2 regions of the Desulfosporosinus acidiphilus SJ4 genome follow, and region 2 is predicted to be linked to the other one. Evidence: riboswitches for the same ligand, from Rfam matches in the RefSeq annotation. Region 2 holds a riboswitch; the other holds the start of a gene.
What was found. Region 2 has a riboswitch for cyclic di-GMP ahead of DESACI_RS23865 (YjfB family protein). Riboswitches for the same ligand answer to the same signal wherever they lie in the genome.
Positions count from the first base shown of each region.

Region 1: linked by a shared signal. The riboswitch ahead of DESACI_RS22320 (methyl-accepting chemotaxis protein) and the one ahead of DESACI_RS23865 (YjfB family protein) in region 2 are both predicted to bind cyclic di-GMP.

Region 1 is NC_018068.1:4,885,160-4,889,958, forward strand. It holds gene DESACI_RS22320 (methyl-accepting chemotaxis protein) at 1-1,739, opposite strand, end outside; cyclic di-GMP riboswitch class I at 1,823-1,903, opposite strand; tRNA gene DESACI_RS22325 (tRNA-Lys) at 2,066-2,141, opposite strand; gene DESACI_RS22330 (adenylosuccinate synthase) at 2,217-3,500, opposite strand; gene purB (adenylosuccinate lyase) at 3,557-4,799, opposite strand, start outside.
Region 2 is NC_018068.1:4,368,706-4,373,504, reverse strand. It holds gene DESACI_RS20105 (metallophosphoesterase family protein) at 264-1,313, shown strand; gene DESACI_RS23865 (YjfB family protein) at 1,502-1,678, opposite strand; cyclic di-GMP riboswitch class I at 1,780-1,863, opposite strand; gene DESACI_RS20100 (YkoF family thiamine/hydroxymethylpyrimidine-binding protein) at 2,092-2,328, opposite strand; partial or broken gene DESACI_RS20095 (IS5 family transposase) at 2,555-4,065, shown strand; gene DESACI_RS20090 (L-cysteine desulfidase family protein) at 4,179-4,799, shown strand, end outside.

The sequences.
Region 1 (4,799 bases), 520 kb from region 2:
AGTTCTTCTGCCATAGTAGACAGGAACTTACTGGAAGAAGCAATTTCCTGAACAGAAGCAGTTTGTTCCTCTGTAGCCGCAGAAACAGTCTGAGTTTGATCGGTAATAATGCGACTCGTATCAAAGACTTCGGAGACTGAGGCAACAATCCGTTCATTGCCCAAGGCCATTTGTTGAATCTCCCCTGAAATTTCTCCAACTTGAGTTGTTACATCCTCAATTAAAGTCGAAATTTCTTTGAATGCTTGACCAGCTGTTTCAGCGACCTCAGTACCCAATTTTACCTGATGAGTTCCTTCGTTGATTGACAAAACAGCCTTTTGCGTATCTTGTTGGATTTCATGAATTAATGCAGCAATTTGTTGCGAAGCTTCCTGGGATTGTTCGGCTAATTTACGCACTTCGTCAGCGACAACAGCAAATCCTTTACCTTGCTCACCGGCTCGAGCTGCCTCAATTGCAGCATTTAAGGCAAGCAAATTTGTTTGCGCAGCTATCCCCGAAATCGTATCAACAATTTGTCCGATTTCCTTGGAACGCTCACCTAAGGTCATAACGACTTCTGCCGAACCGGTTACGGTCTGGTCAATCGTCGCCATTTGTTGAATTGTCTTGTCAATTGCAGCACTTCCTTCTGAAGCTGAAAGGGCTGTTTTCTCCGAAGATCTTACAACCACCTTAGCATTTTCAACCATTTGCTGAATTCCGGCTGACATCTGTTCAACAATAGCTGACGATTCATTCATCGCATTCAGCTGCTTTTCAGCTCCTTGCGAGACTTCCATAATGGCTGCTGCAACTTGACTGGAAGCTTGTGCGGATTGTTCTGCGCCGGCGCTAAGTTGCTGCGATGATGCTGCCACTTGGGCAGCAGAGGAAGATACTTGTTTTACCAGTTGGTTCAAGTTATCTACCATAGTGTTAAAAGCTCTGCCAAGCTTTCCCAATTCGTCTTTTGCGCTGGTATCAAACTTTTTAATATTAAGGTTTCCTTTTGCAATTTCTTCGGCTGTCTCTGCCACGTCGTTTATCTGTTTTGAAATCTTATTGCTCAGAACTGTGCCCAATACTAAGGCGACTCCGAAAGCTAAAATCATTGAAACAATGGTCGAAATGACACTTACTTGCCCTGCTTTAACGACCTCTTGTTGCTTAACTGCCACAAGCTTGTCCATATCATCAACCCAGTTGCCTGTCCCAATTACCCAGTTATAAGGTTTAAATAACAGGGTGTAGCCTCGCTTCGGGAGAGGCTGCGTTTGATTCGGCTTGGCAAAAGTATAATCAGTATACCCGCCATCCGGTTTTGACCCATTGGCAATCATTTCTTTGATAAAATATTTACCCTGAGTGTCCTGTGCGTTAAGACGGGATTTGCCCTCGGACTCGACTCTTCCGAGAAGAACTACATTTATTCCTTCAGTCGTATCGATCCAGAAATAATTACCATTGTCAAACCGAAGTTGCCTAACTAAATCGGCTGCCGTAGTTTTGGCTTGTTCCGGTGTTAATTCTCCTTTTTGTTGCTTATTATACTCTTCCTGAACCAGGCTATAGGCCGTTTGCACCTCCAGCTTAATCTGCCTGTCAAATTGTTCGTACAAAGTCGTACGATATTGAGCTATATTGCTTTGTTCCGTCGTAATGACGCTATAAATATTATAGCCGCCAAGGATGAGCCCCATAATTAATGTAGTAACTAACAAGAGTAGGAGAATACGATATTTGATTTTTGTCAACCTCAACATCCTTCCTTTAAGTTCATAGATTGATTCAATAAAAAACAAAATCGCCATTCGATAGGAATGGCGACTAAGTCCTCTTTAGTAACTCGGCCATCATCCTTATTTGGAGACCCGTAGCTTTGCGTCCCTAGCTCACGCTAGGTTTGCTCTTTTCAAGTGTCCTTTGCTTCATATGAATTTAAATCAATGCAATACCTATATGGTGAAGTCATCCAAAGCATCACAAAGATTGTCTGAACTTGGAAGACCAGACTGATGACCATCTATCAAATATCCCTGTATTCTCACTCAAAAACTCTTATGAGTTACGACAGAAACAATGGTGAGCCATCCGCGACTCGAACGCGGGACACCCTGATTAAAAGTCAGGTGCTCTACCGACTGAGCTAATGGCTCAAAAAGACCTATGTTTCGTATAAAATGTTACAGGAAAGTTCTAAATGTGTCAAGATTCTTTTCTTTATTACATATTTAGAAGATTGTACCACGCACAATAGTTTGTTCCCGCCCGGGCCCTACGGCTATTAAGGTTGCATTAACACCCGTCAGCTTTTCGATCCGCTTAATATAATTTTGAGCAGCCTCTGGCAATTCTTCAAAGCGTCGAACTTTGGTTAAATCCTCCTGCCAACCAGGCAGCTCCTCATAAACCGGCTGACAGTTCTCAAATATCTTTTGGCTTTGGGGAAACTCATAAATTACTTCGTTATTAACCCGATAGCCAACACAAATCTTTAAGGTCTTAAGTCCCGTAAGGACATCGAGTTTTGTAACAGCAAAATCTGAAATTCCGCTGACACGTGCCGCATAGCGTGCAATCAACGCATCGAACCAGCCACAGCGGCGAGGGCGGCCTGTTGTGGTGCCAAATTCATGGCCATTTGCCCGCATTTCTTCTCCTATCTCATCTAAAAGTTCCGTAGGAAAAGGTCCTTCTCCCACGCGAGTTGTATAAGCTTTAATGACACCAACGACTCGATCAATGCGTGTCGGCCCAACGCCTGCCCCGATACATGCTCCCCCGGCGATAGGATTAGAGGAGGTAACGTAGGGATAGGTTCCATGATCTATGTCTAACAAGGTACCCTGAGCACCTTCAAATAGTACTTTTTCCCCGGTTCGCAGGCAATCGTCAATGGCTAAAGAGCTGTCAGTAACCATGGGACGGATTTTTTCAGCATAACCTAAGTAAGTTTGGTAGATATCTTCAAATTTCATGGGTTCTTTGCCGTAAACTTTAACTAAAAGGTTATTTTTTTCTTCTAAATTACGGTGCAGTTTCTCAGCAAATTCTTCATTATCGAGGAGATCGATAACCCGGATACCAACCCGCGAGGCCTTATCCATGTAAGCCGGGCCGATACCGCGTTTTGTCGTTCCGATTTTATTATTTCCCCGGCCCTCTTCTTCGAGACCGTCCAGGACCAGGTGATAAGGCATAATCACGTGAGCATTGCTGCTGATTAGAAGTTTACCGGTTTTGATACCCCGTTCTTCTAAATAATTTAATTCTTCCAACAAAACCTTGGGATCAATAACTACACCATTGCCAATAACACATGTCTTATCTTCATAAAGTATCCCTGAGGGAATTAAGTGTAGTTTGAACTCTTCGCCATTGGTTACAACGGTATGCCCGGCATTATTACCTCCCTGATAGCGAACAACCATATTTGCCTTTTCAGCTAAGAAATCCGTAATCTTTCCTTTTCCTTCGTCTCCCCATTGCGAACCAATTAATACAACACCAGCCATAAATAATTCCTCCCGTCTTTCAATCAAATAACATATTATCCCAGATCATAATTATTTTACTCTAAACCCATACGTTTAAAAATATCATCGACATGTTGGAGATGATAACTCAAGTCAAAGAGTCCCTGAAGTTTGTTTTTGCTCAAATAATTGGCAATCCTTTTATCTTCAGAAACAACCTCGATGAAATCTTTTCCCTGATCCCAGGCTTGAAAAGCATCCTGTTGAACCCAGGCGTATGCTTCTTCCCGCATACACCCTTGTTCTACCAACGCCAGGAGAACTCGCTGAGATGACGTTAGACCATAAGTCTTTTGTAAATTTCGTTTCATTTGCTCTCCGCGAATCTTCAGTCCCGAAATAATTCGAGTCATCTGCCTAAGCATATGATCAAGGAGCAGACAGCTGTCCGGCAAAATAACCCGTTCAACGGAACTGTGAGTCATATCTCTTTCATGCCAAAGTGCCATATTTTCCATGGCCGCTAAAGCATTACCTCTTATAAGTCTTGCCATCCCGCTTACCTGTTCACAAACAATGGGATTCCGCTTATGCGGCATTGCCGAAGAGCCTTTTTGCCCTTCAGCAAAGGGTTCCTCCACTTCAAGGATATCTGTGCGCTGCAAATTGCGAATTTCCGTAGCAATCTTTTCTAAGGAACCGGCAATTAAAGCGAGAGTGGTCATAAAATGAGCATGCCGGTCTCGCTGTAAAATCTGATTACTCACTAAAGCTCTTGTCAACCCTAAGTACTTACATACAGCTTCTTCCACCTCTGGAGATACATTAGCATAGGTTCCAACCGCACCAGATATTTTTCCTGCACTTACTGATAAAATTGCCTGATCCAGACGTTCCTCCTGACGATCCAGTTCGGCGATCCATAAAGCTAATTTTAGGCCAAAAGTCAAGGGTTCTGCGTGAATACCATGTGTCCGTCCCACCATGACGGTATATTTGCTTTCTAAAGATCTTTTGGCTAAAGCTTCCCTTAAATCACGAAGATCTTTCTTCAGCAACAGTCCGGAATCTCTCAGAACAAGGCTTAAGGCCGTATCTTTTACGTCAGACGAGGTTAAACCTAAATGCAAGTATTTGCCCGCTTCTCCGATCTCCTCGACAACCGCCTGCAAAAAGGCGATCAGATCATGCCTGACGATGGCTTCGATTTCTAGAATTCGTTTCGGATTAACTTTCGCTGAACGTCTGATTGCCTCCATAGCTTCAAGAGGAATTTCTCCCCGCTTTGTCATTACTTCGGCAACTGCAAGTTCAACCTCTAACCAACGCTCGTATTCA
Region 2 (4,799 bases):
TTATTTGTTAATAGGATAACGACTGTTTGATAACTTTATGCATTTATATAACATAGATACGATTGCCCCCCGACCATTTTTGAAATCACGAAGGGGGCTGTTTTTTGTACAATCAGAAATTATTACTTTCAGTTAAATACTAAAAGAAGGGCTAATTGGTGCGAAGACAGTGCCTGCGGGGGCCAGCCAAGTTTTTATAAAAATGGTTATTAACTTAGGTTTCAAGCCAAACTAACCAGAGATTTAATTATGGAGGATAAGTTTTGGCAGAAAGAAAAAATATAAAAGTTCAGTTGCTATTTATGCTGATAAATATTTGCATCATACTTCCTATTAAACCTTCAACTGTTCAACAGACAATTCCTACGGATTCTAATATAATTACCCCCCCGATCAAGGCTTCAGCGACAAATTTAAGAGATCAGCCACTATTGCAGTTTGGAGTTGTTAGTGATATTCACGTTCAAGCCAGCGACAAGTTGGCAAAGACCAAATTTTCTAAGATGCTTTACGACATGAAAGAACATTTGAATATCAACAATATCATCATTAACGGCGACTTAGGAAATGGAAATTTACAGGACTATAATGTATTCCATAACTTTATAACGACTAAAGGAAAGAACATTAGATTTTACTATACGATTGGGAACCACGAATTTTATAATGCTTTTAGAAGCAAGAAAACAAACGGATGGAGTCCGAAAACCTTTCCAAATGGTGAAACAGAACAGTTAGCTATCAAGCGGTTCTTAAGTTTAACTGGTCAACCAAACGTATACTATGACAAATATATATCTGGCTATCATTTTATCTTTCTTGGTTCGGAAAAGTCGGCAATGAGCGGAAAAGAATATAAAGACAAGGCTTATCTTTCCGCCAATCAATTAGCTTGGCTTCGGGCAAAACTTAAAGAAAACTATTCACCCCATAAACCAATGTTTGTTTTCTTACATCAACCGTTTCCCAATAATACCACCTGTAGCTGGTATCGTTCGATACAGGGTTATGTTATTCAGCGGGATCAATTAAAAACGTTGTTAGGGCACTACCCGGAAGTAATTTTTTTCAGCGGACACACTCATTGGCAGTTAGAGCTGGGTCGGGAGATTGCGAAAGGTCCGTTTTATATGGTCAACGATTCATCCGTGGCAATGCCAATTGATGTTAATGGCAAGAAGTTATCTAATAAAAGTGAGGGTCTCGTGGTAAATGTTTATAAAAATAGAGTAGTCATCAAAGGGAGAGATTTTAGCGGTGAAACATGGATTTCCAACACAAGTCATGAACTAATTTACAAGAAGGAATCTTGAACTATCCGATTGAATTCGATAGGCGCAACTTAACGACTTAAAGACAGCTTTAGATAAGCTAGTCACAGCAGGGACTATAACTCAAGCTCAAGAAGATGCTATCTTAACAAAATAAGACAATCAACGTCAAAAGCGTCGGAATAAGTTATTCCGACGCTTTTGACGTTGATTGAAATAAGTACTTTCCTTTAGGCTTTCACATCAAGGTTGCCACCAAGATTCGGGTTCAATGACCGTTCCATCATCTGTACTAGTGCATTACCTTCCATTTTAGCGGTGTCCATGACTTTTTTTAGTACTGAAACAGATGCTTGGTTTTGAACTTGGCCTTGGCTCATGATAGACGCTGTAACTGCTAAATCCATTTGCATTTCCCTCCTTTATACTGAAGACTTTCATAAGATTTTGATCGAAAGACGAAATAAAAAATCGCCATATCTTTTTAATACAGCGACAAAAATAACTGTTCGGTAACCCAGCCATCCTTACCTTAAGTAGAGGATCTGTGGCTTTGCGTCCCCTGCTTTCGCAGGGTTTGCCATTGTCGCAGCTATATTAAATATAGTCTATAGTAATTGAGTATTGTGGTACTTTTATGATAGTATCTTTTGAGCCTTATAGTATTAGTATAACACAAAATAGTGGCCTAAAGCTTTATTTTCACTAAGACTCGCATTCTATAAGTGGGAGTTACCCTCTCTCTTTCTTCGGTAGGGGCAGTGTCTCCCTCCGCTGCGTAGTTTCTTTTCTGGAATAGAGGGCTTCGGCCTAGATAATATTAATGGGCGGTATTAGAGATAGTTACCACCATACTGACTTCACCGGATGTTTTGGCAGCATCAAAAACCTTCTTGATACCATTCCATACTTGCTCATCATTTCCATCAATGTGAGTGCTAAGGGAACCGACTTTGTACTGGATGTTTTCATTGGACAAAGAATTAATTGAATTGTTAATAACCTGGCCGGGACTGTTTGTTTTCTGTGGGTAAATCGATACTTCAGCACATAACATGGCAAAATACCTCCTAAGCTATATTATCTGAGAGTCTTTTGAATTTTGAACCTTGGGATAGCCTTCCCAAGTTAATTGAATCTATTAATGCTGGTATATTTAAATTAGGGATTACTGAATAACCTCGAAACCTGCATGGGAGTAGGAACTAAGGCCATTTTCGTGGTATAATAAAGCAAGATAAAGGATGAATATGGTCGAAAAACCTTGCAGATGGGGGACGAAAATGTACCGAAAACCTACAGGTCAAATTAGCTTACTCGAAGACTTCAGATTTTTTGCAGGCGGCAAACTTGATGCGAATAACCGTTGGGTCAAGATGGCCGATTTGATTCCCTGGAACGTTGTTGAAGAGCGATATGCTTCTCATTTCCCAAAGCATACTGGAAATGTTGCGAAACCAGTTCGTGTCGCATTGGGTGCCCTCATCATCAAAGAAAAGTGTGGATTTTCCGACGAAGAAACCGTCCAACAAATCATGGAAAACCCCTATTTGCAATACTTCATCGGGCTGGAGGAATTTCAAACCACTCCACCGTTCGATTCATCGAGTATGGTCCATTTTCGGAAACGCCTCGACGCTAAGGTAATTGCTGAACTGAACGAAGCCTTATGTAAGGGAGAAACAAAGACGGAAACTGAAGATCATAAAGATCAAAACACTCCCCCACCAAGTTCAGGTTGTACAGACGACAATCGTCGTGAAGATCAAGCAAGCAGTGAGCAACCACCCCAACAAAACCACGGAAAACTCATTTTGGATGCCACATGCACCCCGGCCGATGTGAAATATCCCACGGATTTTTCTCTACTAAATGACGCACGGGAAAAGTTAGAGGCCATGGTGGACACCTTGCATGAGAATCAAATAGGGAAAGAGCTCAAGCCAAGAACCTATCGACAAAAGGCACGTAAACTCTATCTGAAGTTAGAAAAGAATCGGAAACCCAGAAGTCGTGAAATCCGCAAGGCCATTCGGAAACAGCTGAGCTTCGTTACAAGAGACCTTCAGATCGTCTTGAAACTATCAGCCAAGTACCCAGAAGGACTCAGTAAACGGCAGCAAAAAGACTTAGAAACCATACAAACACTCTTTGAACAGCAAAAACCATGTATGACAAACGAGTCCACACTATAGAAGAGCGTATCGTGAGCATTAGCCAACCGCATGTTCGCCCGATTGTGAGGGGTAAAAAAACAGCAGCCACAGAATTTGGAGCGAAAGTTGCCATAAGTATCGTCAACGGATTTGCTTGGATCGAGAAGTTGAGTTGGGAAGCCTTTAATGAGGGCACCACCCTGATTGATTCGGTAGAAACCTATAAGGAGCGCCATGGAAACTATCCTGAATCCGTGATTGCCGATAAAATATATCGGAACCGAGACAACCTGCAGTACTGCAAGTTACATGGCATTCGGCTTAACGGGCCCAAACTAGGTCGACCCTCGAAGGATAAAAAAGAGCATTTAGAACAAAGGCGGCTAGAGAAACAAGAGGCAGGCCTAAGAAATGCAGTCGAGGCGAAATTCGGTGAAGGAAAACGTCGTTATGGACTAGGTCGAATAATGGTACGTCTCAAAGAAACGAGTGAGACGGTCATTGGCTTACAGTTCATCATCATGAACCTGGGGAAGCGCCTCCGGGATCTTTTGTACCTTTTTTGGGAAACGCCTTTTTTCGAGTTGGGAGATTTTGTTTGTTGCCTAGAAACTAAAAATATGGGGACTGTTCAGTAATCCCTAAATTATTCAAGGCTGAAAAAAACTATATACGTCAAATAGAGGAGTTTTTTCATAATTGGAAGAATACATAAAATGCGCTTAGTTACTAAGAAAGTAGGGATATAATAGTGCAATATGCTGAATTTTTAGGATTATTGGAGAAGGAACTCGTAGTTTCCTTAGGTTGTACTGAGCCTATGGCGATTGCCTATGCTGCCGCTTTAGCCAAAAGTTATGTCCGGGGAGAAGTCACTTCCGTCAAGGTCCTTGCAAGTACTAATGTCATAAAGAACGCCATGGCTGTAACCATTCCCGGCATTGAGGGAAGTGGAGTGAATCTTGCTGCCGCCCTGGGGGTGATTGCCGGGGATTATAGAAAAGGACTGGAAGTCTTAACGGGATTGACTGCGCTTGATGTTGAGAAAGCCAAGAAAATGATTGCGGAAAAATTAATAGCTGTCGAGGTTGCTGAGACCCCGAAGAAACTATATATAGAAGTAACTATTACGGCACAGGAGTCATACGCCAAGGTTATCGTTGCTGATGAACATACACGGGTTGCTCTCATCGAAGTTGACGGCAAAACAGTTCTTGATACATTTGCGGAAGATAAGGCTGACGAGCATGAGGAGAGTCAATACTCATTTTTATCAATTGATTCTATCTGGGATTTTGTGCAGAATGTCAGTATTGAGGATTTGTCCATCATCAGGAAGGCAATCGAACTTAATAAAACGATTGGCTTAGAG